Regions from separate parts of the Ensifer sp. KUDG1 genome, predicted to be linked through region 3. Evidence: predicted binding sites of a transcription regulator. Region 3 holds the regulator's gene; each other region holds the start of a gene.
What was found. Region 3 encodes PhoB, which activates phosphate uptake and scavenging genes when phosphate is short. Its sites were predicted from a motif close to TGTCATNNANCTGTCAT; they were not measured.
Positions count from the first base shown of each region.

Region 1: M2267_RS18580 (DUF1045 domain-containing protein) is a predicted target of PhoB. The motif match lies at 7,002-7,018, and genes of this name have one in related genera.
Region 2: phnF (phosphonate metabolism transcriptional regulator PhnF) is a predicted target of PhoB. The motif match lies at 7,539-7,555, and genes of this name have one in related genera.

Region 1 covers NZ_JBNDIG010000007.1:138,561-148,248, forward strand. Annotated here, with positions in the region: gene puuD (urate hydroxylase PuuD) at 1-289, shown strand, start outside; gene guaD (guanine deaminase) at 286-1,602, shown strand; gene M2267_RS18550 (alpha-hydroxy acid oxidase) at 1,718-2,854, shown strand; gene uraH (hydroxyisourate hydrolase) at 3,001-3,363, opposite strand; gene M2267_RS18560 (ureidoglycolate lyase) at 3,421-3,918, opposite strand; gene uraD (2-oxo-4-hydroxy-4-carboxy-5-ureidoimidazoline decarboxylase) at 4,015-4,518, opposite strand; gene puuE (allantoinase PuuE) at 4,518-5,447, opposite strand; gene M2267_RS18575 (NUDIX domain-containing protein) at 5,605-6,102, shown strand; gene M2267_RS18580 (DUF1045 domain-containing protein) at 6,099-6,902, opposite strand; gene M2267_RS18585 (PRC-barrel domain-containing protein) at 7,129-7,518, shown strand; gene M2267_RS18590 (NAD(P)/FAD-dependent oxidoreductase) at 7,577-8,719, opposite strand; gene mnmD (tRNA (5-methylaminomethyl-2-thiouridine)(34)-methyltransferase MnmD) at 8,759-9,475, shown strand; gene M2267_RS18600 (trimethylamine methyltransferase family protein) at 9,642-9,688, shown strand, end outside.
Region 2 covers NZ_JBNDIG010000016.1:18,560-28,247, reverse strand. Annotated here, with positions in the region: gene M2267_RS28670 (dihydroxyacetone kinase family protein) at 1-343, shown strand, start outside; gene M2267_RS28665 (DUF992 domain-containing protein) at 683-1,207, shown strand; gene M2267_RS28660 (DUF922 domain-containing Zn-dependent protease) at 1,393-1,989, shown strand; gene M2267_RS28655 (DapH/DapD/GlmU-related protein) at 2,044-2,658, opposite strand; gene phnL (phosphonate C-P lyase system protein PhnL) at 2,655-3,362, opposite strand; gene phnK (phosphonate C-P lyase system protein PhnK) at 3,365-4,141, opposite strand; gene M2267_RS28640 (alpha-D-ribose 1-methylphosphonate 5-phosphate C-P-lyase PhnJ) at 4,138-5,016, opposite strand; gene M2267_RS28635 (hypothetical protein) at 5,013-5,285, opposite strand; gene M2267_RS28630 (carbon-phosphorus lyase complex subunit PhnI) at 5,282-6,391, opposite strand; gene phnH (phosphonate C-P lyase system protein PhnH) at 6,395-7,003, opposite strand; gene phnG (phosphonate C-P lyase system protein PhnG) at 7,003-7,470, opposite strand; gene phnF (phosphonate metabolism transcriptional regulator PhnF) at 7,579-8,310, shown strand; gene M2267_RS28610 (selenium-binding family protein) at 8,481-9,688, shown strand, end outside.
Region 3 covers NZ_JBNDIG010000001.1:459,024-468,711, reverse strand. Annotated here, with positions in the region: gene M2267_RS02370 (aspartate aminotransferase family protein) at 15-1,214, opposite strand; gene M2267_RS02365 (GcrA family cell cycle regulator) at 1,636-2,157, shown strand; gene phoB (phosphate regulon transcriptional regulator PhoB) at 2,226-2,909, opposite strand; gene phoU (phosphate signaling complex protein PhoU) at 3,112-3,825, opposite strand; gene pstB (phosphate ABC transporter ATP-binding protein PstB) at 3,876-4,691, opposite strand; gene pstA (phosphate ABC transporter permease PstA) at 4,705-6,027, opposite strand; gene pstC (phosphate ABC transporter permease subunit PstC) at 6,024-7,508, opposite strand; gene M2267_RS02335 (substrate-binding domain-containing protein) at 7,603-8,637, opposite strand; gene phoR (phosphate regulon sensor histidine kinase PhoR) at 8,833-9,688, opposite strand, start outside.

The DNA of each region.
Region 1 (9,688 bases), on a different contig from region 3:
CACCCGCTTCGCCGCCAATGCCCACTTCCCCGCCGTCAAGGACACGGTCTCGACCCGCTGTTCCATGTGCCATGCCGCCGAACCGGTTTATGAGGGCATCACCCAGGCGCCGAAGGGCGTGATGCTCGAAAGCGACGCAGAGATTGCCGCCCATGCCCGCGAAATCTATATCCAGGCCGGGCGCAGCCACGCGATGCCGCCCGGCAACGTGACAGACATGACGACGGACGAACGCCAGCTGCTGGCAGCCTGGTTTGAAAGCGCCGTCGAGGAAGGCAAGACACAATGACGACCACCCTCATCCGCGGCCGATTGCTGAGCTTTCACCGCGCGCCGACGTCGATCGACGACAGCGCCGCCTATAGCTACGAGAGCGACGGCGCCCTACTGGTTGCGGGTGGGCGGATCCTAGCCAGCGGCTCCTATGCCGCGGTGAAGGCTGACGCTCCGGAAGAGGCGGCGGAAATCGATCACCGCCCGCACCTGATCGTGCCCGGCTTCATCGACACGCACCTGCATTTCCCGCAGATGCAGGTGATGGCCTCCTATGCCGCCAACCTGTTGGAGTGGCTCAATACCTACACCTTCCCGGAGGAATGCCGCTTCGTCGAGAGCGGCCATGCGGAGCGCATCGCGACGCGCTTCTTCGACGAGATGGTGCGCCACGGCACGACGACGGCGACCGCCTATTGCTCGGTGCACAAGGCGTCCGCAGATGCCTTCTTCGCCGAGGCGCTGCGCCGCGACATGCGCATGGTCGCCGGCAAGGTGATGATGGACCGCAACGCCCCGCAAGGCCTGCTCGATACGCCTGAGATGAGCTACGACGAAACCCGCGCCGTCATCCGCGACTGGCACGGCAAGGGCCGCAATCACGTCGCCATCACCCCGCGTTTCGCCATCACCTCGACGCCGGAGCAGATGGACGTCGCGAAATCGCTGGTGCATGAATTCCCTGATCTGCATGTGCAGACCCATCTTTCGGAAAACCGCGACGAGATCGCCTTTACCTGCGAACTTTACCCGGAAGCCATTGATTACACCGACGTCTACGCCCGCTACGGCCTGCTCGGACCCAAGAGCCTGTTCGGCCACTGCATCCATCTGTCGGAGCGCGAGGCGGACGTCATGAGCGAAACCGGCTCGGTCGCCGTTTTCTGCCCGACCTCCAATCTCTTCCTCGGTTCCGGCCTCTTTCCGCTGCGCGCGCTCAGCAGGCGTGATAGGCCGGTGCGCACCTCGGTCGCCTCCGACATCGGCGGCGGCACCAGCTATTCGATGCTGAAGACGCTCGACGAGGCCTACAAGATCCTGCAGTTGCAGGGCGAGCGGCTGAACCCCTTCGACAGCTTCTTCATGATGACCCGCGGCAATGCCGAGGCGCTGTCGCTCGTTGACCGGATCGGCACGCTCGAAGCCGGCACCGACGCCGACTTCATCGTGCTCGACATGACGGCGACGCCGGCGATGGCGCTTCGGGCCGAAGTGGTCAATTCGCTCGCCGACGAACTCTTCCTGCTGCAGACCATGGGCGACGACCGGTCGATCGTCGAAACCTATGTCGCCGGCAAGCCGGCGAAATCGACGCTCGCCGCCGTTTGACGCGCCAGACGCAGAGAGGTCAAGAAAATTGACCTCTCTGCGTTCTGGCTATTAACAAGCCTCCGGCAAACATGGTAATGGCTCGTTCAATCCCTGTTGGACGAAGGCTATTTCCATGACGCAAATCCTCGAAATCAGCGATCTCAAGGCGCTCGCCAAGCGCCGGGTGCCGAAACTCTTCTTCGACTACGCCGACAGCGGCGCCTGGACCGAAGGCACCTATCGCGCCAACGAGGAGGATTTCGCCAAGGTGAAGCTGCGCCAGCGGGTCCTGGTCGACATGACCAACCGGTCGCTGGAAACGACGATGATCGGCCAGAAGGTGTCGATGCCGGTGGCGCTGGCGCCGACCGGCCTCACCGGCATGCAGCACGCCGACGGCGAGATGCTGGCCGCCCAGGCGGCGGAAGCCTTCGGCGTGCCCTTCACGCTCTCGACCATGAGCATCTGCTCGATCGAGGACGTCGCCTCGGTGACGACGAAACCCTTCTGGTTCCAGCTCTACGTCATGCGCGAACGCGAATTCGTGCTCAACCTCATCGATCGCGCCAAGGCGGCGAAATGCTCGGCACTGGTTTTGACGCTCGACCTGCAGATCCTCGGCCAGCGTCACAAGGACCTGAGGAACGGCCTGTCCGCGCCGCCGAAGATGACACCGAAACATCTCTGGCAGATGGCCACACGTCCCGGCTGGTGCATGAAGATGCTCGGCACCAAGCGCCGCACCTTCCGCAACATTGTCGGCCACGCCAAGAGCGTCACCGACCTTTCCTCGCTCGGCGCCTGGACGACGGAACAGTTCGACCCGCAGCTGTCGTGGAAGGATGTCGCCTGGATCAAGGAGCGCTGGGGCGGGCCGCTGATCCTCAAGGGCATTCTCGACCCGGAGGACGCCAAGATGGCAGCCGCCACCGGCGCCGACGCGATCATCGTCTCCAACCATGGCGGCCGGCAGCTCGACGGCGCCCATTCCTCGATCAGCATGCTGCCACGCATCGTCGATGCCGTCGGCCACCAAATCGAGGTGCATATCGATGGCGGCATCCGCTCCGGCCAGGACGTGCTCAAAGCCGTAGCTATGGGCGCCAAGGGCACCTATATCGGCCGCCCGTTCCTCTATGGCCTCGGCGCCATGGGCAAGGACGGTGTCACCAAGGCGCTCGAAATCATCCGCAAGGAGATGGACATCACCATGGCCCTCTGCGGCAAGCGCGACATCAACGACGTCGATCGCAGCATCCTGGCGGAGTGAGACGGCGCACCTCCCACTCTCTTGTCATGCTCGGGCTCGACCCGAGCATCCAAAGCCGCAGGCGACATATGGATCCTCGGGTCAAGCCCGAGGATGACCCTTTGAGAGGTCCGGCGCCTTAAGGCATGTGGCGTCTGGTGGACGCCTCAGCTCCCCCGGTAGGTCGAGTACCCATAGGGCGATAGCAGCAGCGGCACATGATAGTGGCTCGCCGGATCGGCGATGCCGAAGCGCAAGGGGATGCGGTCGAGGAAGGCCGGCTCCGGCAGTGTCACGCCTGACCGGCGCAAATAGTCGCCGGCATGGAACACCAGCTCGTAATTGCCAGCCATGAAGCCGATGCCTTCAACCATCGGCCCGTCGACGCGGCCGTCGCTGTTGGTGTGTACGGTGCGGATCAGCTGCCGCTCTTCACCCTCCAGCCAGTAGAGGTCGATGCGCAGGCCCTCGGCCGGTTTGCCGAGAGCGGTATCGAGAACATGGGTGGTCAGGCGGCCGGTGCTGCTCATGGCTTCTCTCTTCTCACACATTGGCGCGGGATGCTGTCAGAAGCCGCGCACGTCCTGCTAGATCGCGCTCTCTATGACGAAGGGTTCCTCATAGAAGAACTCCTCGAGATTGTTGCCCGGCCCTTCGCGGTCGACGATGAGGAAATCGCTGACGGCGCCGATGGACATCAGCGGGTGATGCCAGACATTACGGCCGTAGTTGACGCCCTGCCGGCCGTTCGCCTGGAAAACGCGTGGCGTGCCCGGGCGCCCGTCTTCGTCGTCCGCTACGACGACGAGCCAGGGACGGTCGTCGAGCGGCGAAAAGCTCTGGCTGCCAAGCGGGTGCCGTTCCATCATCGTCACCGAATAGGGGAAAGCACGCGGTTGGCCGCGAAAAATGTTGATGATGACGTTGGCGCCCTCGCCGACGACATCGGCGCGCGCCAACCCGTGGAAGCGTTCGGTATTGCCGCCGTTGATGTAGCGCATCGTTGCCGGATCGGCTTCGATGACGGTTCCGAACGGGGCGAAGGCGTCGCGTGTCAGCGGTTCGATCGTAAGCAGACGCGACATTATGCGGAGACCTCGCAAGAAGACTTGGCGCTTGCGGATGTCCGGTCCAGTTCGAGGGCCCTCCTCATGAGCGGGGACAGGCATCGAACGGTTTTGTCAGGCATTTTCGTCTCCAGGAAGCATCGACTGCAGGCGCAGGCGGGCGATTTTCTCGACCTGTGCGCAAGCGGTTTCAAATTCCTCTTCGGGCGAATTGTCAATGCGGCTTTCGAAGGAGGCAAGAATTTGCGCCTTGGTGAGCCCCTTCACCGCGATGATGAAGGGGAAGCCGAATTTCTTCGTGTAGACGTCGTTGAGCCCGGTGAAGCGCTGATGCTCCTCTGGCGTCAACCGGTCGAGGCCAGCGGATGCCTGTTCCGCCGTCGAGTCCGCCGTCAGCTTGCCGGCGATCGCCAGCTTGCCGGCAAGATCGGGGTGCGCGCGCAGCACCTGCATCTTCTCGCGCGGCAGCGCCGTGCGAAAGGCCTGGCAGAGCGCCGAGTGCACCGTGCCCGCCGTCAGCCCCGTCGCCGCGGCTCGGTCGTAGGCGCGTTCGGCAACCCAGGGCGAGTGCTCGAACACGCCACCGAAACGGGCAACAAAGGCATCACGGTCGGTCATCAGAGCGCCCCTTCCGGCTTGTGGTGCTGGTACCAGTGGTTGGCGATGTCGATGCGACGCGGCACCCAGACCTTGTCGTGCGACATCACGTAGTCGATGAAGCGGGCAAGAGCGGCGGCGCGGCCCGGGCGGCCTACGAGCCGGCAGTGAAGCCCGATGTTCATCATCTTGGCGTCGCCCTGGCGGCCTTCCTCGTAGAGCACGTCGAAGGTGTCCTTGAGGTAGCTGAAGAACTGGTCGCCGCTGTTGAAGCCTTGTGGCGTCGCAAAGCGCATGTCGTTGGCGTCGAGCGTATAGGGGATGATCAGGTGCGGCTTGTCGGGCGAAAGACCCGGCACCCAGTAGGGTAGCTCGTCGGCATAGCTGTCGCAGGAGTAGAGGAAGCCGCCTTCCTCCAGCACCAGCTTCAGCGTATTGGCCGAAGGCTTGCCCTGGTAGATACCGAGCGGGCGCTCGCCGGTGAGTTCCGTGTGCAGGCGGACGACCTCGCGGATATGCTCGCGCTCGACCTCTTCCGGCACGTCCTTGTATTCGAGCCAGCGCAGACCGTGGCTGGCGATTTCCCAGCCGGCTTCCTTCATCGCCTCAACCGCTTCCGGATTGCGCGCCATGGCCTGCGTCACGCCATAGACGGTCAGCGGCACGTTGCGGCTGGTGAACATGCGCCACAGCCGCCAGAAGCCGGAACGGGCGCCATATTCGTAGATCGATTCCATGTTGAGGTTGCGCTGGCCAGCCCAGGGCTGTGCGCCGACGATTTCCGACAGCAGGCATTCGGACGCCGGGTCACCATCGAGAATGCAGCTTTCACCGCCCTCTTCGTAGTTCAGCACGAACTGCACGGCGATGCGCGCATCGCCCGGCCAGTTTGCCTTCGGCGGATTGCGGCCGTAGCCAACGAGGTCGCGCGGATACTTAGTCTCAGACATCAAATCACCCTTCGAATTTTTAGGAACGGTATCACCGCCGACCGGATTGTCGATACCGAAATGACGGGAAGCGGGGCAGCGGCAGCACCGTGGCCCTGACGGAAATCACCAGAAAAATTCCGTTCAGGCCGAGGTTGAGAGATTTTCGGAAACGGCGTTGAATGGATCGGCAAGGACAACGGCCCGCATCGAGATGAAATCCTACATTCAAGCGCTTCGCGAAAAAGTCGGTTCCGGCCTGCTTCTCTGCCCGTCGGTGGCGGCCTCCATTCTCGATCCCGATGGCCGGATCCTGTTGCAGGAAAAAGCAAGCGGCGAAGGCTGGAGCCTGCCGGCCGGCGCCATCGAGCCGGGCGAAACGCCTGTCGACGCGATCCTTCGCGAGGTCATGGAGGAAACCGGCTATCCGGTCTCGGTCGAGCGGATACTGGGCGTCTTCGGCGGAGAAGCGTTTCGCTACACCTACCCGAACGGCAACCGCGTCGAATATGTGGTTACCCTCTATCGATGCCGGATCGTCGGTTCCCAGCAGCCGATCAGCGACGGCGAAACGAAGTCGCTGCGCTACTTCGCGCTCTCGGACATGCCGCCCCTCGGCCTGCCCTATCCGAAAGCGCTGCTGTTTGCAGATCAGCCCGCGTGCGTTTCCGCTTAGCGCTGCGCCATCAGCGCGGCGACGATCAGCGGCAGCGGCCGAACTGCGCCTTGCGGCGCCAGCGACGGATCGGCGGCGGCGCGCTTTGCCCGCTCGGCGCGCGTGTTCGTCGAGATCTTGCCGAGCGGGTGCTGCGAATGCACCCGCATGGGTGCGCCCGTCTCCTGCTCGACAAACAGCGCAAGGCTGCCGATCGAAAGCGGTTTTGATAGGCAGGGCTCGAAGAGGTCGCGCAGTGGTGCCTCGACCCGGCGCATCGCGTCGGGCGCAAGCGGGCCGGTCAGCATCATGTGGAAGCGGTACTCGTCCATCACATGCGGATCGCCCCAACGGTACAGGTTGGAAAACTGCGGCGCGGTCAGCCGGTCCGGATCGGAACGCTCGATCTCGTCTTCGCTGAGCGGCGCGCGGAAGGCGTCGAACTCCTGGACGACGTTGGCCGCAAGCAGATGCATGGCCGTACTCGGCACCTGCGGCATCAGCCCGAAGCATCTACCGATACGAGCAACCTCCAGGCGATCGATTTCGAACGGGGTCTGGGCGCCGGCAAAATGCATCAGCGCCTTCAGAAGCTTCGATTCCGTCATGTCCGGATGCAGGCGGAACGGCGACATCATCACCGCGTGAAAGCCGAAGCGGCGGGGTACCGCCGTGTGATAGGCGACATCGGCGGCGCTCAAGCCCGCGACCGACGGCAATTCCGTAGGATCGCCGGAATAGACGTTGCGTCCCAGCCAGCTTGCTGCGGTCGCGGAAAGCGTGTCGGCCATCGGCGGCGTAAAACAAATGGCATAGCGCATCGGCTGGCTCCGGGTATCCCTCAGCGCGGGATGAGCAAAAGCATGCGGTTTTCCGCCCTCACCCCGACTTGTCCAATGGCCGCGTCTTAGGTGATTTGCGTGACAGATTGACGAAGTCGACCGGGGATGAGCGCAGCGCCGGCCCGAACGTCGCCGTTGGTTTTTCGGAACCATCCGGCCGATCGCTCGTTCCCCAATGGTAGGAAAACAAGGATGGAGACGAAACGTGACCTATCACAATGCGAACCTTCAGGACGCCCGGATCAAGGAGACCCACGACCTGATCGCGAGCGACAAGGTTGAAGGCACGAGGGTCTACGGCCCCGACGACAAACACATCGGCTCGATCGAGCGCGTGATCATCGAGAAGCGCAGCGGGCGCGTCGCCTATGCGGTGCTTGGCTTTGGCGGCTTTCTCGGCCTCGGCGAAGACCACTATCCGCTACCCTGGGCAAAGCTGACCTATGACGAGAAGCTCGGCGGCTATCGCACTGATGTGACTCGCGATCAGGTCGAAAACGCGCCGAAATATCACGGCACCGACGAGTACGACTGGAACGCGGAAAACGGCCGCCGTGTCTATGACTACTACGGCGTGCCGCCCTACTGGATGTAATGCCTGACTTTCGATCTTTCGGGTCCCGCCGCCGGCGGGGCCTTTCGCATGTCCGGGGCTAAAGGCTTTTGTCGCGAAGTGCGGCTATGTGATTCCGGCAGAAGAAGGAATCGGGAATACCGATCGTTGGAGAACCGGCGATCTCGTCCATGACGAAACGCGCCAGTCGATGCGCAATGCCGAAGCTCACCTTGAAGCCGCCGGTCAGGACCGAGACGTTCGAATGGTCCGGATGCCGGCCGACCATCGGCTCGCGCCCCGTCGCCTTCGGACGCAACCCCGCCCATCGCTCCACTACCTCGGCCTCTGCCAGGCGCGGCGCAAGCGCCACGGCGCGCCGAAGCAGTTCATCGAGCTGCGCGTCCGTCGACAGGGGATCGACAAAACTGTTTTCGCTGGTGCTGCCGACCGCCACATGTCCGTCGTCATGCGCGATGATATAGACGCCATCGGCGAAGATCACCGGAAGCGCCGGGTCGATCTCCGCCCGCAGCAGTGCCGCCTGGCCCTTGACCGCCGTGCCGCTCGTTTCCGCCAGCGGCGCTGACACGTCGTCGATCAATTGAAAACTGCCGACACCGGCGGCGATGATACAGTGCTCGAAACCGATCCGGGTGCCGTCGTCGAGTTCGGCCCAACCGTGTGCCGGCTCGATCCGGCGCACGCCCCGGCGTTCGTCCACATGGGCGTTCGGTGCCCGCAGGAGCGCCGTGCGGAGGGCCGCAAGCATGCGACGCGGCGAGACGCGCGCGGCGAGCGTATCGAAGACCATGCCGTGCGCTGCTGCCTCGGCGCCTGGCCAGCCCTCAGGCCCCTCGTCCTTCACGTGCCAGTGGAACTGCCTGTCGGCCGCCCGCCAGTGGCTCAGTGCATCCTGCTCGTGCCGAAGGGCGATGTCGCGCAGGTGAGGCTTGGCGAGCGGGATCAAGCGGCCCGTCCGCCGATAGCCGGTCGAAACCCCCGTCTCCGCCTCGAGCGCCGCGATCTCTTCTTCGATCGCCACGAGTGCGTCGAACTGGAACTGCTTCTTGTCGTTCCAGCGATCGGGCATATGCGGCATGAGCGCGCCCAAAAGGCCACCGCTGGCGCCAGCGCCGATCGCCTGCTGCTCGACGAGCCGCACGGTCATGCCCCTGCGCGCGGCGCCAAGCGCGGCCGACAGCCCCATGATGCCGCCGCCGACGACCAAAAGCTCGCTCATCGATTGACCTTCTCCGGCCGGCGGATTATCGCCTTGGCCATGACAGGATCCGCAGACCCGATCGAGCCCCCGGCGCACCAGAACCTTGATTGGCACGAGGGCGATATGCCCTATTCCCGGGAGTTTGGCGATCACTTTTATTGCCGCACCGACGGGCGGCTGGAGTGCGGCCACGTCTTCCTATCGGGCAACGGCCTGCCCGATCGCTGGGTCGGTGCAGGCACCTTCCGCATCGGCGAACTCGGCTTCGGCACCGGCCTCAATTTCTGCGAAACCTGGCGTCAGTGGAAGATGACCGCTGCCGCCGGCGACGGGCTGCAGTTCGTGTCCTTCGAGCGTTTCCCGATGGCGGCAGAAGAGATTTCGCGCGCGCTTAGCCATTGGCCGGAGATCGACACGGAGCGCCAGGCGCTGGCCTCGCGCTGGCCGGCCGAGCCCGATGGCGACGTCCGGCTCGACTTCGGCGACGGCGTCAGCCTCACGGTCGTCTGCGGTCCGGCACTCGAGGGCGTCGCACGCGCGGAACAACCGTTCGACGCCTGGTATCTCGATGGCTTTGCGCCGTCGCGCAATCCCGACATGTGGTCGGAGGAGCTGATGCGGCTGGTCTTCGAAAAGACCACGCCCGGCGGCAGTTTCGCCACCTATGCCGCCGCCGGTTTCGTCCGCCGCAATTTGCAGGCCGCGGGCTTTGCCGTCGAAAAACGCAAGGGGTTTGCCGGCAAGCGCGAGATGCTGCGGGGCGACCGAGCCTAGCGCTCGTCGCGATTGCGGCCTGTCTTGAGCGGTTGCGCCATCCGGCTGCAGAAATGCGTCAGGGTAAGCGATTTACTCCACAAGAGAACTGAACTGTCGCAAATGGCGGGCCATCGCCGCTTCGAATCTGCGACACACTCCCCATCGGCAACACGGTGGGTCTTTCATGAACGACGATCAGTTTCCCGATGCGGCAACCGGCGACGCAGCCTC
Region 2 (9,688 bases), on a different contig from region 3:
GAGCGATGCCGCTATTGTCGACGGCGCCCGCCGTGCGCTCGATGGCGTGACCCGCCTGGGCCGCGCGCGTATCGGCGACAAGACGCTGGTCGATGCGCTGGTGCCTTTCGTCGAGACCCTCGAGCGCGAGTTTGCCGCCGGAAAGCCGCTGATCGAGGCATGGCAGGCGGCGGCAAAGGCTGCGACCGAAGCGGCCGAAGCCACGTCCAGCCTGACGCCGAAGCTCGGCCGTGCACGGCCGCTCGCCGAAAAGAGCATCGGCCATCCGGACGCTGGCGCCGTTTCGCTGGCGCTGACGGCTCGCGTTGCCGCCGATGTGCTGGCGCAGGCCGCAAAGGCCTGAGATTAATTGTCTCCTCCGATCGGGCGGCGTCGCCGCCCGATCGGAAACCTCTCCCGATGTGACCGCCTCCCTCTGCGCCGTTCGGCGCCGCCGTCACACGATGTCGCGCCAGAACGCGTTGGCAGAAGGCTCAAGCCCCGCCTTTCGTGGCTTTTTCAACACTATCTGCAGTCATTGTTGGGGAAACCCGACCAATTTTATCATCTGCTAAAAGCTTGCCACGGAATTGCCCGATCGCGGGCTATGGCTTTGTTTTCCTGCAGCGTGCGCTATGTTTTTGAGTTCGCGTGCCGCCGGTCAAATGACAATCATTTCTGACGTTCCGAGAAGGAGACAAGAATGAAAAAGAGTTTTGCCGTGAAGGTGTCCGCAGCGTCTCTGGTTCTCGCTGGCGCGATCGCCGCAAACGCAGCCGATCTCGCGACAGTTCAACCGCAGCCTGAGCCCGACACCAGCAATGGCGTCAAGATCGGCTACCTCGACTGCAATATCGCCGGCGGTGTCGGCTATGTGCTCGGGTCGGCCAAGGAAGTCGATTGCGTCTTCCGCTCGACCATGGGCGCCGAAGCGTCCGACCACTATTCGGGCGCCATCCGCAAGATGGGCGTCGATGTCGGCTTCACGACGCAAAGCCGCCTGATCTGGGCCGTGTTCGCCCCGACCGCCGGCTACCACCGCGGCTCGCTCGGCGGCCTCTATCAGGGTGCAACCGCGGAAGCGACCGTCGGCGCCGGTATCGGTGCCAACATCCTCGTCGGCGGCACCTCTGGGTCGATCCACCTGCAGACGATCAGCGTGACCGGTCAGATCGGCCTCAACCTGGCCGCAACCGGCACGTCGATGACGCTGACGGCCGTCAACTAACGTCCGGCGGCGGGCCGCTGCTCCTCCCATGGCTGGCTCGACGGGACGCATATGACAACAAAGGCACCGCACACTCAGACGAGCGTGCGGTGCCTTTGTATTTTGCGCTGTTGCCATCCTCCGATTCGCGGTTAAGGAAGACCAGCGGGAGTTGGCGCCATAAGAGCGAATGTCGAGGGACCGGATTGAACAGAAGCCTTTGCTTTGGGCTGATTGCCCTTTGTCTCGCAAGTGCGCCGCACACCGCCTCGGCGGAATGGCAAGCGGTCGAAAAGGAAGCGCTCTACACCGTCAACGGACAGACGGGCGCGGAGCTCTATGCCTCGATCGGCGAGCGCGGCCCCAAGGCTGGTATCGGCAGGGCGATCGCCCACACCAACTTCAAGCTGACCTGGACGCGAAAATACGAAGAGCAGGGCGGCGCCTGCGTGCTGACGGTGGCAAAACCGAAGCTGATCATCACCTACACCCTGCCGAAACCGGCAAAGCCGCTGCCTTCAGGCACGCGCGAAAACTGGGACGTCTTCATCGACGGCGTACGCAAGCACGAGCTCGTACATGGTGACTTCATCAAGGAGATGGTGCACGCGATCGAGCAGGCAACGTTGGGGCTGACCGTTCCCGACGATCCGAAATGCCGCAAGATCAGGACAGTCATGACCGAGCGTCTGGGTGCGCTCTCGCAGGCGCAACGCCAGCGCAGCCGCGATTTCGACCAGGTGGAACTGACGGATGGCGGCAACATTCACCAGTTGATCCTGAGGCTGGTGAACGGGCCGTAACCGCCGCGTTCTCAGTTCGAAAAGGCGCCGAACCTCTGCCCGGCGCCGTATCACTCAGGCGTAACGCACCAAAAATTCCTCGGCCGTCAACTCGCGGAAGTCGTCGAGTGCGCGGCGCAGGCGCTGGTGGTCCCAATCCCACCAGGAAAGCGCGTCCATGCGCTCGCCGACGCCTTCGTTGAAACGGTCGCGGATGAGCTTCGCCGGGACGCCGCCGACGATGGTGTAGGGCGCGACGTCCTTCGAGACCACCGCACCGGCACCAATGACGGCGCCGTTGCCGACGGTGACGCCCGGCAGAATTGTGGCGCCGTGGCCGATCCAGACGTCATGGCCGATCGTCACCCGGTTCGACCGCCGCCAGGCGAAGAGGTCGTGGTCGAGTTCGGTATCATCCCAGTAGTTCGGTGCGCGATAGGTGAAGTGGTGCAGTGTCGCGCGCCAGGTCGGGTGGTTGGTGGCGTTGATGCGCACGGCAGCGGCAATGTTGACGAACTTGCCGATCGTCGCGCACCAGATAGAGCCGTCCTGCATGATGTAGGAGTAGTCGCCGAACTCGACCTCGTCGAGCCGCGAGCGCTCCTGCACTTCGGTATAGCGGCCGAGCGTCGAATTGTTGACGCTCGCCGTCGGGTGGATGAAGGGCTCGAGCCCGAGCTTCTGGCTCATGCGGCAGCCTTTCTGGGCGAGAAGGCCGAAACGTCGAGGATGCGGTCGGCAACCGCGTCGCGCACTTCTTCGTCGTGGAAGATGCCGATCAGGGCCGTGCCCTTGGCCTTTTTCTCGGCGATCAGCTCGACCACGACCGCCCGGTTCTTCGCATCGAGCGAAGCGGTCGGCTCATCGAGCAGAAGGATCTTGTGGTCGGTGATGAAGCCGCGGGCGATGTTGACGCGCTGCTGCTCGCCGCCGGAGAAGGTTGCCGGCGGCAGGCTCCAGAGTTCGCGCGGCAGGTTCAGCTTGTTCAGCAGTTCGGCCGCATGGGTGCGGGCCTCTTCGAGCGGCATGCCACGAGCCTGCAGCGGCTCGGCGACGATGTCGAGCGAGGAGACGCGCGGCACGACGCGCAGGAACTGGCTGACATAGCCGAGCGTGGTGCGCCGGACTTCAAGCACGGTGCGCGGCTCGGCGGTTGCGAGGTTCACCAGCTTGCCGTCGTGATCCATCAGGATCTGGCCTTCGTCGACGCCATAATTGCCGTAGAGCATTTTCAGGATCGAGCTCTTGCCGACGCCGGAGGGGCCGCCGAGAACGACGCATTCGCCCGCCTTCACCGAGAAGGAGACGTTGGCGACGACCGGCCGGCGGATGCCGTCGCGCAGGTGCATGGTGAAGCTTTTTGCAACTTCGGAAACAACAAGGGGCGTAGCCATGATCAGACCTGCAAAATCGAGGAGACGAGAAGCTGGGTGTAGGGCTCGCGCGGATCGTCGAGCACGCGGTCGGTCAGCCCCTGTTCGATGACGGCGCCATCCTTCATCACCATCATGCGGTGCGAGAGGAGACGGGCGACGGCGAGGTCGTGGGTGACGATGATGGCGGCAAGGCCGAGGTCATGCACGAGACCACGCACCAGATCGAGCAGGCGTGCCTGAACCGAAACGTCGAGGCCGCCGGTCGGCTCATCCATGAAGACGAGGCGAGGGGAGGTGACGAGGTTTCGGGCGATCTGTAGGCGCTGGCGCATGCCGCCCGAGAAGGCGCGCGGCTGGTCGTCGATGCGGTCGATGCCGATTTCAACCCGTTCCAGCCAGTCGCTGGCGGTGGCGCGGATATTGCCGTAGTGGCGATCGCCGACGGCCATCAACCGCTCGCCGACATTGGCGCCGGCAGACACGGTCATGCGCAGGCCGTCGGCCGGGTTCTGGTGCACGAAGCCCCAGTCGGTACGCATCAGGAAGCGGCGCTCGGCTTCGCCCATGCGGGCGAGGTCACGGTACTGACCGTCGCGCATGTGGTACTCGACGATGCCGGAGGTCGGCATCAGACGGGTCGAGAGGCACGACAGAAGTGTCGTCTTGCCCGAGCCGGATTCGCCGACGATGGCGAGCACTTCGCCCGCATAGAGCTCGAAGGAAACGTTGCGGCAGCCGATGCGGCTTCCGTAGAACTTCGAGACGTCGTTCACTTTCAGAAGCGGGAGCGTACTCATTCTGCGGCTTCCTTTCGGGCAAGCATGTGACCTGCATGGCCGCAGGCGCGGCGGTCTTCGCAATGATCGGTGTCGGAGCAGACGAACATGCGTCCGCCCTTGTCGTCGAGGATCACCTCGTCGAGATAGACGTCCTCTGCGCCGCAGAGCGCGCAGGGCTTGTCGAACGTTTGGATCTCGAAGGGATGGTCGTCGAAATCGAGGCTGACGACTTCGGTATAGGGCGGCACGGCATAGATCCGCTTTTCGCGGCCAGCGCCGAAGAGCTGGAGGGCTTCCGACATGTGCATCTTCGGATTGTCGAACTTCGGCGTCGGCGACGGGTCCATCACGTAGCGACCCTCGACCTTGACCGGATAGGCGTAGGTCGTCGCGATATGGCCGTTGCGGGCAATGTCCTCGTAGAGCTTCACATGCATCAGCCCGTATTCCTCGAGTGCATGCATCTTGCGCGTCTCGGTCTCGCGCGGCTCAAGGAAGCGCAAGGGTTCCGGAATCGGCACCTGGTAGACGAGTGTCTGACCCTCGGAGAGCTTCTCCTCCGGGATGCGGTGGCGCGTCTGGATGATCGTCGCCTCTTTCGTCCGGGTGGTGACGGCAACGTCGGCGACCTTCTGGAAGAAGGCGCGGATCGAGACGGCATTGGTGGTGTCGTCGGCGCCCTGGTCGATGACCTTCAGCACGTCCTGCGGTCCGAGGATCGAGGCGGTCACCTGGACGCCGCCGGTGCCCCAGCCATAGGGCATCGGCATTTCGCGGGAGGCGAAGGGCACTTGATAGCCGGGAATAGCGATCGCCTTCAGGATCGCGCGACGGATCATCCGCTTCGTCTGTTCGTCCAGATAGGCGAAATTATAGGTAGCAAGGTCGTTCATCGCCGATTACCCTTGAGTGTGTCGACCGCTGATGGGGTCAGGATTTGAGCGAGATTTTCGTTTGGGTGGTTGGAATCTTCGTGGTGTGTTCCGCGGTCGCAGGCCTGTTCGGCATTGCCCGCCGGGAGGCGCGAGAACCGGACAGCCGAGCGCACAACAACGACGGCGGGGGCCACGCCGGTGGCGTCCATGCCGGTGATGGCAGCGATTGCGGCGGCGGGGACGGTGGCGGCGACTGAGCCGTTAAGACTGGAGAAAAATCCGATCATTCGGCCGCCTCCCGCTGTTCCTTCGACGCCTCGCCCGAATTCGCGGCGTCGTAGTCGCGGCGCATACGGCGGACGAGGTCGAGTTCGGCCTGGAAGTCGACATAGTGCGGCAACTTCAGGTGCTCGACGAAGCCCGTCGCCTGGACGTTGTCGGCGTGCGAGATGACGAATTCCTGGTCCTGGGCGGGGGCGACGATGTCCTCATTGAATTCGTCGGTCCGCAGTGCCCGGTCGACCAGCGACATCGACATCGCCTTGCGTTCGCTCTGGCCGAAGACGAGGCCATAACCGCGGGTGAACTGCGGCGGCTGCTTGGCAGAGCCCATAAACTGGTTGACCATCTGGCATTCGGTGACGCGGATCGAGCCGAGCGAGACGGCAAAGCCGAGTTCCGGCAGGTCGAGCTCGACCTCCACTTCGCCGATGCGGACTTCGCCGACGAAGGGATGGGTGCGGCCGTAGCCACGCTGGGTGGAATAGGCGAGCGCCAGCAGGAAGCCTTCGTCACCGCGGGCGAGCGCCTGCAGGCGGAGGTCCCGGGCCATCGGAAACTCCATCGGCTCGCGGGTGAGGTCACCCATGACGTGGCCTTCGGGCATCTGGCCGTCACCCTCGATCAGGCCTTCGCCGTCGAGAATGTCGGAAACGCGCATCACGTGTTCGCCGGGCTCCTTGACCGCCGGTTCTTCGACAGCCTCGTCAGCGATGAGCGACGGGTCGAGCAGGCGGTGGGTGTAGTCAAAGGTCGGGCCCAGCAGCTGACCGCCCGGCAGATCCTTGTAGGTCGCCGAAACGCGGCGCTCAACCTTCATGTTGGCGGTATCGACTGGCTCGGAATAGCCGAAGCGCGGCAGCGTCGTGCGGTATGCGCGCAGGATGAAGATCGCTTCGATCATATCGCCGCGCGCCTGGCGCACGGCAAGCGCTGCGAGCGTGCGGTCGTAGAGCGAGGCTTCCGCCATCACCCGATCGACGGCAAGGCCGAGTTGCTCGACCACCTGGTCGATGGTGATAGAGGGAAGATTGCGGTCGCCGCGGCGGCGATCGGCGAGAAGGCGGTGGGCATTGGCAATGGCGGCTTCCCCGCCCTTGACGGCTACATACATGGCTCACGCCTCCTTGAGCGAAAGACGGGTGGTGCGCGGCAGGCAGACGAGCTTGTCGCCGGCCGTCAGCACGAGATCGACGCCGCGCGGAAAAATCGCGCGATTGGCCGTCCAGAATTCAAGGAAGACGTCCGGCAGCCCCTTCACCGCAACGTCCGTTACGTCCTTGATACCGGGGCCCTTGGCGGTCAGCACCGGCCCGCCGGTCAGCGCCTCGACTTCGATGACGAGCGTCGTCGAGCGGTCCGGATATTCCTGCGTGCCGAGCGAGAACTGGTCGAAACCGGGGAAGGCTGCGCCCTTTTCGATGAAGGCAAAGCGCGCGTCGGTCTTGCTGGTGGTAAGTGGAGCACCCGTGTGGAAGGCGATCCACTGCGGAACGGCCGATTTGGAAAGCGCCGGCGTCAGCCAGACGGGGGTGTCATGGTCGCACAAGGTCAGCGCCACGGCGCCGGCGGCCGCAGCGAGCGGAACGGGGGGCGTGCTGGTCGCGCCAAGGCGCTTGATCGTGCCCGGACGTGCAAAGCCATCCATCAGGTCACGGAAGACGGACTGGGCTGCAAAGACCGGATCGGCAAAGGCGCCGGCATAAATCTGCGATTGGCTGGCCATCAGTCGTCTCCCCGGACCATGGTGAAAAAGTCGACGCGGGTGGCCGCGGTCTCCTCCGCCTTTCGGCGTTCTTCCTGGGCAAGCCGGTCGGCCACGCGGCCAAGCAGGGCCTCGACGCCCACCCTGTCGCCATCACGTTGGGCAAGGGCGTCAAAGATGGCCGCGAGCCGCGCGCGCTGCCGGTCCGTGCCGAGCAACTGCCCGTGGCCGATCTCGCCAGTCGAAAGGCGGATTGTGGCACGCGAAACGGTGGCTTCTCCGAGATTGAAGGCGTCGCCGCCGCCACCGATTCGGCCGCGCACCATGACAAGGCCGGTTTCAGGACCGCGGACCGGATGAACGTCCGGCTTGTCGGCAAGCGCTTCCCAGGCGGCGTTGAGCTCGTCGAGGGTTGCGCGGGCGAGCAGCCCCATGGCCTTCTTGCGCGCCGGATCCGGCGGGCTTTCCTGTTTCAGCTTCGCATCCATAATCTTCACCTCAAATGTCTATTGATCTAGACAACTATACATCTTATACTTTTTCATAACGTCCGCAAATGACAGGCTTGTGACATGCCAATGCGAAAAGATACGGCGATGCGAAAAGTGGTGGAGCGCCAGACCGGCGTCGCCCTCTGGCGGCAGATCGCCGACCGGATCCGCCTGGCAATCAGCAATGGCGATTATGATGCGACCGGCATGGTGCCGCCGGAAACGGTGCTTGCCGGTGAGTTCGGCGTCAACCGGCACACGGTCAGAAGCGCTCTGGCGGCGCTCGCCGAAGAGGGTCTGGTGCGCGCCGTCCAGGGGCGCGGCACGATGATCGAGCGCAAGGAACGGGTGAGTTACCCGATCTCGAAGCGCACGCGCTTCTCGCAAGGTCTCGGGCACCAGGTGAAGGAGATCGGCACGCGGCTGCTCGGCCATGCCGAACTGCCGGCGACCGGAGAGGTCGCAAAGGCGCTTGCTATTGCCCTCGGAGAGCCGGTGATCGAGCTCAGGACCGTCAGCAGTGGCGACGGGCGGCCGCTGTCGGTGTCGTCGAGCTACTATCCGGCGCATCGCTTTCCGCGCATGGCCGAGGAATTCGAACGGCTGCACTCCGTCACCAAGGCCTTTGCAGCCCAAGGCCTGGATGATTACGTACGCGCCTCGACGGAGATCGTCGCCCGGCATGCCGACGCCGAGGAGCTTTCGATGCTGAAGCTCTCGCCCGGCGCAATCGTGCTCGAAGCCCAGTCGATCAACGCCGATCTCGACGGCAAACCGATCGAGTATTCCCGTAGCCGTTTTGCCGCTGACCGGATGAAGCTGCGGATCGAGACGTGAGGTCTCTAAACCGACCTCTGCTGGTCGCGGTCCCGTCTCATCCAACCAGAAGCGTTCCGTTCCCCGTCAGGAAATAAGGCAAGGGCCGCATTTCCGACGCGTTTTTGCCGCATGACCGGAGCCTGCATCAGGAACCGCGCATTCGGGACTTCTCTTGGGGGAGAATGGCAATGGCGACGTGGCGACCCGATCCTTCCTTCTATCCATCACCGCGCATGGCGGCCAAGGCTCCAAAGGAGACGCTCGCCTATGTGGCGGCGTTCGATCCGGAGCGAAGGCGGCCGGATGCAATCGCCGTCGTCGACGTCGATCCGACGTCCTCGAGTTATTCGCAGATCGTCGGGCAGGTCGAGATGCCGAATGTCGGCGACGAGTTGCATCATTTCGGCTGGAACGCCTGCTCTTCGTGCCTGTGCCCCAACGCGCCGCATCCGCATGTCGAGCGCCGCTACCTGGTGGTGCCGGGCCTGCGCTCCTCGCGTCTGCACATCATCGACACCAAGCCGGATCCGCGCAATCCGAAGATCGTGCGGGTGATCGAGCCCGCCGAAATCGCCGAGAAGGCGAACTATTCGCGGCTGCACACCACCCATTGCGGGCCTGAGGGCATCTACGTCAACGCGCTTGCCGATCGCGACGGCAAGGCGCCCGGCGGCATCTTCCTGCTCGACCATCAGAGCTTCGACGTTCTTGGCCAATGGGAAATGGACCGTGGGCCGCAGAAGCTCGCCTATGATTTCTGGTGGCATCTCGGCCACGACACGATGATAACAAGCGAATGGGGCACGCCCGATACGTTCGAGAACGGGTTGGTTCCCGAGGTGCTGCTTGGTTCGAAGTACGGCCGGCGCTTGCATTTCTGGGACCTGCACAAGCGCAAGCACGTGCAGGAGATCGATTTTGGCGAGGAACACCAGCTCGTCTTCGAACTGCGCCCGGCGCACGACCCGACCAAGGCCTATGGTTTCGTTGGCTGCGTCATCAGCCTCAAGGATCTCTCGGCGTCGATCTGGACCTGGTATCGCGACGGCGACAAATGGGCGGTCAAAAAGGTGATCGAGATCCCGGCAGAACCGGCCGATCCGGATCTGCTGCCGCCGGTGCTGAAAGGCTTCAGTGCGGTCGCGCCGCTCGTCACCGACATCGATCTCTCGATGGACGACCGGTTCCTTTACGTTTCCTGCTGGGGCACCGGCGACATGATCCAGTACGACGTCTCCGACCCCTTCGCACCGAAGGAAACGGGGCGGGTCAGGATCGGTGGCATCGTTTCGCGTGCCAGCCATCCGAAGGCGAAAAACGGCGCGCTGAACGGCGGGCCGCAGATGGTCGAGATCAGCCGCGACGGCAAGCGGGTCTATTTCACCAACTCGCTCTA
Region 3 (9,688 bases):
TTGGGTCGCTACCTTCAGGCCGCGGCGTTGCCGCTTGCCTTGCGAACCGCCTCGGCGGCGCGTTCGATACGTGCCAGGCCCTCGCGGGCCTCCTCGGCCGTGATCGTCAGCGGCGGCAGCAAACGCAGTACGTTTTCGCCGGCCGGCACAGCCAGAAGCTTCTCCGCGCGAATTTCCTTCAGCAGATCGGCCGAAGGGCCCTTCACCTTGATGCCCAGCATCAGACCGTCGCCTCGGATCTCCTCGATGACATCAGGGAAACGGTCCTTGAGCGACGCAAGACCCTGGCGGAAGACCAGCGCGACATCGCGCACATGCGTGAGGAACCCGTCGGCCAGAACGACGTCGAGCACGGCATTGCCGACGGCCATGGCCAGCGGATTGCCGCCATAGGTGGAGCCGTGCGTGCCCGCCACCATGCCAGATGCGGCTTCCTCGGTCGCCAGGCACGCGCCGAACGGGAAGCCCCCGCCGATGCCCTTGGCGACCGCCATGATATCCGGGCGGATGTCGGCCCATTCATAGGCAAACAGCTTGCCGGTACGGCCGACGCCGGTCTGAACCTCGTCCAGGATCAGGAGCAGGCCGAACTCGTCGCAAAGCGCGCGCAGTTCCTGCATGAACTCCTTGGTCGCCGGGCGGATACCGCCCTCGCCCTGGATCGGCTCGATCAGGATCGCTGCGGTTTCCTCGGTGATCGCATTCTTGACGGCAGCGATGTCGCCGAACGGGACCTGGTAGAAGCCCGGCGCTTTCGGACCGAAACCTTCGATGTATTTCTGCTGACCGCCGGCGGCGATCGTCGCGATCGTGCGGCCGTGGAAAGCCCCCTCGAAGGTGATGACGTGGAATTTCTCCGGGTGACCCTTGGAGAAGTGGTAACGCCGTGCCGTCTTGATGGCGCATTCCAGCGCCTCTGCGCCGGAATTGGTGAAGAACACCTTGTCGGCAAAGGTGACTGCGGTCAGCCGGCGACCGAGGCTTTCCTGGCCCGCAATCTCATAGAGGTTGGACAGGTGCCAAACCTTGTCGGCCTGCGCCTTCAGCGCTTCGACGAGGTGGGGATGCGCGTGGCCAAGCGAATTCACGGCAACACCGGCGCCGAAATCGAGATAACGCGTCCCGTCTTCAGCGATCAGCCAGGCGCCCTCTCCTCGCTCGAAACGCAACGGCGCGCGCATGTAGGTATCGTAAAGCGGCGTTGTTGCAGTCATGCGAGGCTCTCCTTCACTCCAGATCGACATCGATCCCGCGCCTCACGCGGGCCGATAAAAATCAAAAATGCCGCCTTTCGGCGGCGCAGGCACTATTCCCATTTCGCGCTGCAATGTCAACAAAACCAAGCCTTGCAGCGCAACATGAAGGGTCGATTCCTGGCAGCAGAAAAATCGTCCGGGAGGGCTTGCAAAAATGCAACGCCGGCCGAGCAAGTTGGGGAAAACTACGAAATCGATTCGGCCTGATTCCCGGGACTCTTGCCACAGAGTCCAGCGGTCAGTACGTTAACATTCAATTACTAGACGCATGCGGCGGACCTAGTCACCAAAAGAGTTATCGCGTTTGCAACCCCGGGGTTCAGCCGGGGTGCGGTGAGGGATTCTGCCATCCCCAACGCTGAGAACGGAGAGTGCAGAAATGAACTGGACTGACGAGCGGGTGGAGAAACTGAAGAAGCTTTGGTCCGAGGGCCTGAGCGCGAGCCAGATCGCGGCACAGCTCGGCGGCGTCAGCCGTAACGCTGTCATCGGCAAGGTTCACCGCCTGAGCCTGCCAGGTCGCGCCAAGGCCGGCGGTAGCACCACGACGGCGGCCCGTCCGAAGCGCCCGACCTCGGCACCGCGTGCGCCGAACTACGCTTCGCGCGTTTCGGCCCGCCCGGTTGCACGCACGGCCGGCGCTGTCGTTCTCAAGGAAGAAATCGAAGTCGATCTCGTTGCCGAGCAGGATTTCAGCACCCGGACCGACGTTGTCGTGCCGATGTCGCGCCGCCTCGAGCTGACCCAGCTCACCGAGCGCACCTGCAAGTGGCCGATCGGCGACCCGCTGAAGGAAGAGTTTCACTTCTGCGGCAACGATTCCCCGGAATCGTCGCCTTACTGCACCTTCCATGCGCGGCTGGCCTACCAGCCGTCGGGCGAGCGCCGCAGGGCCCGCTAAGAAGCCGGACAGCATCAATAAAAAAGGGGCCGATCGGCCCCTTTTTTTGTTGGAGACTTCCGGATCTGTCAGCTTTCGAGCGAATAGCCGGCGCCGCGAACGGTGCGGATGACGTCGGGCATGTTCGAGAAATTCAGAGCCTTGCGCAGGCGACCGACATGCACGTCGACGGTGCGTTCGTCGACATAGATGTCATGGCCCCAGACGCCATCCAGAAGCTGCGAGCGCGAGAAGACGCGGCCCGGCGAGGACATCAGGAACTCCAGAAGACGGAACTCGGTCGGGCCGAGGCGCACTTCGCGGCTGCGGCGGTGAACGCGATGGGTCTCGCGGTCGAGCTCGATGTCGCCGCAGCGAAGCAGCGTCGACAGGACCTCGGGCTTTGCCCGGCGCAGCATCGCCTTGACGCGCGCCATCAGCTCCGGCGTGGAGAATGGCTTGACCACATAGTCGTCGGCGCCGGTCGCCAAACCCCGGACGCGCTCGCTTTCCTCGCCGCGCGCCGTCAGCATGATGATCGGCAGGCGCTCCGTCTCCGGGCGCTGGCGCAGCCGGCGGCAAAGCTCGATGCCGGAAACACCGGGCAGCATCCAGTCGAGGATGAGCAGGTCGGGCAGCCGCTCCTGAAGCCGGATCTCCGCCTCGTCGCCCCTGAGGATCGTGTCGACGTCGAAGCCCTCGGCTTCCAGATTGTAACGCAGCAGAACGCTCAGCGCCTCTTCGTCTTCGACTACGGCGATTTTTGGCAACATCAGGTAACGTCTCCTTACCGCGGGCGACCCTTGGGCTCATCGGCCCGGCCGGCGCTCAGACACTCTAAATCTGGAGCACGTCCGCCGATTTCAAAGGCGGGGCGAAAACCGCGTGCTTCAGATACAGGAATTCGGGGCCGCGACCGAAGCCGCGACCGGATCAGATTTCAAAGGGCATGCATGCTTACGGCGCGCTCGGCGCTCAGTCGTTGACCGAGCCCAGCGTCGACGTGGTGTCATCCTTCGGGCGCTCGCCTTCCGGCTGGGCACCCGTCGCCATGTAATAGATCGTCTCGGCGATGTTGGTCGCGTGGTCGCCGATGCGCTCGATGTTCTTGGCGCAGAACAGAAGATGCGTGCAGGGCGTGATGTTGCGCGGATCTTCCATCATGTAGGTCAGCAGTTCGCGGAACAGCGAGGTGTAGATCGCATCGATCTCCTCGTCGCGCTCGCGGATGCTGTTGGCCTTCTCCGGCGAGCGCGAGGCGTAGACGTCGAGCACTTCCTTGAGCTGGACCAGAGCGAGCTCCGCCAGGTGCTCCAGGCCGCGGGCGAGCTTGCGCGGAATACCGGATCCGGCGACCGCGATCACGCGCTTGGCGGTGTTCTTGCCGAGATCGCCGACGCGCTCCAGATCGGAGGCGATGCGGATCGAACCCATGATCTCGCGCAGGTCGGCGGCGACCGGCTGGCGCTTGGCGATGGTGACGATCGCCTTCTCGCCGATCTGGCGCTCGGCGTCGTCGAGAACGGTGTCGTCCGAGATCACCTTCTGCGCGAGAGCGAGGTCGGAATTGACCAGCGCGCGAACGGATTCAGCGACCATCTGCTCGGCGAGACCGCCCATCTCCGAGATGCGGCGCGTCAGGTACTTCAGTTCTTCGTCATAGGCGGACATGATATGCATGGACATGATCGTCGATCCTTACGGGCGCTTTGCAGTTACTGTTGCAGCCTTATGCGGCCTCAGCCGAAGCGGCCCATGATGTAATCCTGGGTGCGCTGGTCATCCGGATTGGTGAACATCTTGTCGGTGTCGTTCTCCTCGACGAGATTGCCGAGGTGGAACATGGCGGTGCGCTGCGAAACGCGGGCGGCCTGCTGCATCGAGTGGGTCACGATGACAATCGTGAAGTTCGTGCGCAGTTCGTGGATGAGTTCCTCGACCTTGGCGGTCGCAATCGGGTCGAGCGCAGAGCAGGGCTCGTCCATCAGGATGACTTCCGGGCTGACGGCGACGGCACGGGCGATGCAGAGGCGCTGCTGCTGACCACCGGAAAGGCCAGTACCCGGCTCCTGCAGGCGGTCCTTTACTTCGTTCCACAGACCGGCCTTCTGCAGGCTGGTCTCGACCACTTCGTCAAAGTCGGCCTTGGTGCGGGCAAGTCCGTGGATGCGCGGACCGTAGGCGACGTTGTCGTAGATCGACTTCGGGAACGGGTTCGGCTTCTGGAAGACCATGCCGACGCGGGCGCGCAGTTCGACGACGTCGATCGTCGGGTCGTAGATGTCGTCTTCGTCGAGCGTGATCTTGCCGGTGACGCGGCAGTTCTCGATCGTGTCGTTCATGCGGTTCAGCGTGCGCAGGAAGGTCGACTTGCCGCAACCCGAAGGACCGATCAGCGCCGTGACCGTGTTCTCGCGGATGTTGAGGTTGACGTCGAAAAGCGCGCGCTTCTCGCCGTAATAGACCGACACATCCTTGCCGATCATCTTGTAGGGCACGGTGTTCATTTTCTGATCCAGGGCCTTCTCGACTGCTGCTTCTGACATGATGTTCATAGTAATTACCTCACTACCAGCGGCGCTCAAAGCGACGTCGCAACAGAATGGCTCCAAGGTTCATGACGACCAGGAAGATGAGAAGAATGATGATTGCGCCAGAGGTGCGCTCGACGAAGGCGCGTTCCGCCTCGTTGGCCCACATGTAGATCTGCACCGGCAGCGCAGTCGACGGCTCCATCGGCGAACCGGGAAAATCGACGACGAAGGCGACCATGCCGATCAGGAGCAGCGGCGCGGTTTCGCCAAGCGCATGGGCAAGACCGATGATGGTGCCGGTGAGGATGCCAGGCATGGCGAGCGGCAGCACGTGGTGGAAGATGGTCTGCATCTTCGACGCGCCGAGCCCGAGGGCCGCCGAGCGGATCGACGGCGGGACCGCCTTCAATGCTGCACGGGTGGCGATGATGATGGTCGGAAGCGTCATCAGCGTCAGCACGAAGCCGCCGACGACGGCTGCCGAACGCGGCATGCCGGCGAAGTTGATGAAGACGGCAAGGCCCAGGAGACCGTAGACGATCGACGGAACGGCCGCGAGGTTGTTGATGTTGACCTCGATCAGGTCGGTCAGCCGGTTCTTCGGCGCAAACTCCTCGAGGTAGATCGAGGCGGCGACGCCGATGGGAAGCGACAGAACCAGCACGATCAACATCATGTAGAGCGAGCCGAGGGCAGCGACGCCGACGCCTGCCGCTTCAGGACGGCTGGAGGCACCGAAGGTGAAGATGCCGGTGTTGAAGCTCTTCTTCAGGATGCCGGCGCTGGCCAGCTCGTTCATCCAGGTGACCTGCTGGTCCTTGACCTTGCGCTTGCCCTCATCGACCGAGAGATCGATCTGGCCCTTGAAGGCGGAGTCGATGTTGGCTTCGGCCAGCAGCGTGACGGGAACCGTCTTGCCGATGATCGACGGGTCGGCGACGACCATGTCGCGCAGCAGCGTGCGGGAGCTGGCGGAAACCATGTCGGTCGCCTGCTTGACCTGCGGCCTCTTGGTGGCGTCGATGCCGAGCTGCTTGACGAGCGCATCGCGCACCAGCAGCGGGTAGTTGGCGGTCATCAGCACCTTGCCGTCGGTCGCGCGTTCGCCTTTGGGGTCGATGACCTTTTCGGTGAACTCGATCGGCAGCGTGATCGTCGTCTGCTGGAATGCGGTGTAGCCGTTGGAAAAGACGGTCCACAGCAGCAAAGCCAGGAAGAAGAGACCGGTGCTGATCGCGGCCATGCCGTAGAAGCGGAAACGGCGTTCGGCAGCATAGCGACGCTTGATGCCGATATCGCGCTTGGCGGATGCGGGACGGGCGGAGATCCGGACGGTCGGGGAAGCGATGTCGGTCATTCGTACTGTTCCCGGTATTTGCGCACGATGTAGAGCGCGTAAATGTTGAGGCCGAGCGTGATAACGAAGAGCGTGATGCCCAGCGCGAAGGCCACCAGCGTCTGCGGCGAGGTGAACTCAAGGTCACCCGTCAGCTGGTTGACGATCTTCACCGTCACCGTCGTCATCGGCTCGAAAGGATTGATCTGCATGCGGGCCGCGACACCGGCTGCCAGCACCACGATCATGGTCTCGCCGACGGCGCGCGAGGCGGTCAGCAGCAGCGCGCCGACGATGCCGGGAAGAGCGGCGGGAAGGATGACCTTCTTGACCGTTTCCGAGCGAGTGGCGCCAAGGCCGAGCGAGCCGTCACGCAGGGCCCGCGGCACCTGGGTGATGATGTCGTCCGACAGCGACGACACGAACGGGATCAGCATGATGCCCATGACGATGCCGGCCGTCAGCACGCTCTGTGCCTGGATGAAGTTCTGGTAGTTGCCGGTCATGAGACCGTTCATCTGCGCCGAGATATCGCGCAGGAACGGGCCAACGGTCACCAGTGCAAAGAAACCGTAGACGATGGTCGGAATGCCGGCGAGCACTTCGAGCAGCGGCTTTGCGGTGGAGCGCAGGCGCGGGCTTGCATATTCCGCCATGTAGATCGCCGCAAAGAGGCCGATCGGCACGGCGAAGAGCATGGCGACGAAGGCGATATAGAGCGTACCGGCGAGGAGCGGGATCAGGCCGAACTGGCCCGAAGCGCCGCCGCTTCCGGCAGCTGCAAAGCGCGGATCCCAGACCGTGCCGAAGAAGAACTCGAACGGCGAGACCATGGTGAAGAAGCGGCCGGCTTCCGACAGCATCGATGCGACGATGCCGACCGTCGTCAGGATGGCGATAGAGGACGCGACGATCAGCGAGCCGAGAATGACGCGCTCGACCTGGTTGCGGGCGCGGAAGCGGGTCGCGACGTTGCGGATGGCGTAGACGCCGCCGGCGATCGCGATCAGCAGAACGGCGGCTGTCATCAGCCAGCGGTTGGTCGCGGTCATCGCATTGAAGTGCTTGGCGACGGTGACCATGTAGGGGTCGCCTTCACCGGCAAGGGCAACGCCCTTGGAGGCGAGCGTCGCGCGCAGATTGGCAGAGCCACTCTCGAGCGCTGCGAGTTCCTCGCCGCTCAGGCGCAGAAGGCCACCGGCAACGGACTTGACCTGACCGAGCGCGAGCTGCACGGCGGCAGGGCCCTGGCTCTGGACGGTATCCGGCAGGGCCGCGCGCGTGCTTCCGTCGATATAAACGGGAGCGGCGAACAGCCAAGTGCCGAGAACGAGTACGGCCGGAAGCATCGCCCAGATGGCGACGTAGCTACCGTGATAGCCCGGCAGAGAATGAAGGTTGGAGAGCTTGCCGCCGGACTGCGCCAGCGAACGGGCGCGGCCTGCAAAATAAGCAATGAAACCAATAACAATAATGAGCAAAAGAAGGAGCGAAGTACTCATCCGCACGTCTCCCCGGCATCGCCCGTCATGGGTGCCGGCAAATCGAATGAAGGCATGCCCCGGCGCGAAGACATCGCGCCGGGGCTTGTCGTTATCAGAGCATGTTGCCGGCAGAGAAAGCCTTGCGGATTTCTTCGCGCTCAGCGTCCGGAGCGGCAACCAGGCCGTATTCGGCGAGCGGGCTTTCCGGGCCGATCATCTGATCGTCGAGGAAGAACTCAACATATTCCTTGAGGCCCGGGATAACGCCGAGATGTGCCTTCTTGACGTAGAAGTACAGCGGGCGGGAAACCGGATACTCGCCGGAAGCGATCGTTTCGGTCGACGGTACGATGCCGTTGACGGTCGCGACCTTCAGCTTGTCGGCGTTGTTTTCGTAGAAGGACAGGCCGAACACGCCGATGCCGTTCTTGTTGGCAGCGATGCGAGCGAGCGTTTCGGTGTAGTCGCCGTCGATGTCGACAGCCAGCCCGTCCTTGCGGACTGCGACGCACTTGCTGTGCTGCTGCTTTTCATCGGCAACGGCAGCCTTGATCACGTCAACGGCGCCAGCGTCCTTGCAGCCTGCAGCGAGGATCTTTTCTTCGAAGACTTCGCGGGTGCCGTGCTTTTCACCCGGGATGTAAGCGGCGATTTCGACGGCCGGCAGGGCGGCGTTGACTTCGGACCACTTCTTGTAGGGGTTGGCGACGACCTTGCCGTCGACGACGACTTCAGCAGCGAGCGCCTTGTAGAGGTCTTCCGGCTTCAGCGCGAGGTCAGCATTGCCGGCGTCGGTCGCAAAGACGATGCCGTCATAACCGATCTTCACTTCCTGGATTTCGGTGACGCCAGCGGCCTTGCAGGCCTCGACTTCGCTGTCCTTGATCTTGCGCGAGGAGTTGGCGATGTCGATGGTGTCCGGGCCGACGCCCTTGCAGAATTCCTTCAGGCCAGCGGAGGAGCCGCCGGATTCGACGACCGGGGTCTTGAAGTCGGGGAAGGTCTCGCCGAACGTCTCGGCGACGATCTTGGCGTAGGGAAGAACGGTCGAGGAGCCAGCGACCTGAACCTGATCGCGAGCGGCGGCTGCGCCGGCAAATGCGGCCGAAGCTACCAGCGCCGCGACAGTGAGTTTAAGAGCTTTCATAAAAGTTCTCCCGGAATGGGCTTGTGTTGGTGTGCGCCAAGCGTTGCAGCGCTCTTCGCCGTCTTATCGGCTGCCCCTAACTAGCTGCCGATGGCCACACCTTTTATGTCAGTTTGACGAAACATTTATGACAGCTCATGTCATTGAAAATGCTAATGAAAAATAAACGGTCCCGGGTTTTCCCGCGCCAATATGTCAGAAGCGGACCGTAAAAGTCGTACCTTTACCGACCTCGGAATGGATGAGGAGGCGGGCGCGGTGGCGCGTAAGAATGTGCTTGGCGATGGCAAGGCCAAGGCCGGTGCCCTTCTTCGAGCGGCTGGCTTCGACATTGACCCGGTAAAACCGCTCGGTGATGCGCGGCACATGTTCGGCCGGAATGCCCGGGCCATAGTCCTTGACGACGACTTCAGCCTCGCCGCCCTCGCCGCCGCGCAAGGTGACGTCCACCTTCTTGCCTTCCTGGCCGTACTTGCAGGCATTCTCGATCAGGTTCTCGAAGACCTCGATGAGCTCGTCCCGTTCGCCGCGGACGACCACGGGCTTGTCCGGCACGACGAGCGAGACCGTGACATCCAGATCCTTCGCCAGCGGCAGAAGGCTGTCGCGGACATGCCCGAGCAGAGGCGCCAGATCGACCGGATCATCGGGCGCGATGTGCGAGCGCAGCTCCAGCCGCGACAGCGACAGAAGATCGTCGACGAGCCGGCTCATGCGGGTCGCCTGCTCGTGCATGATGCCGAAGAACTTTTCCTGCGCCTTCAGATCGTTGCGCGCCGGCCCCTGGAGCGTCTCGATGAAGCCGCGCAAGGACGCCAGCGGCGTGCGCAGCTCGTGGCTGGCATTGGCGACGAAGTCAGAGCGCATGCGGTCGATGCGGCGCGCCTGGGAGATGTCGCGATAGGTCAGCAGGAAGATCCGCTTGACCGGCCCGTCGCCCGGAATCTCAGCCGGAGCGACGCGCACCACATAGACGGCGTCGGACGGCAACTGCTCGTTATGCTCGATCTGGTTCGCCTTGCCGGTCGCCATCGTCTCGCGGACCATGTCG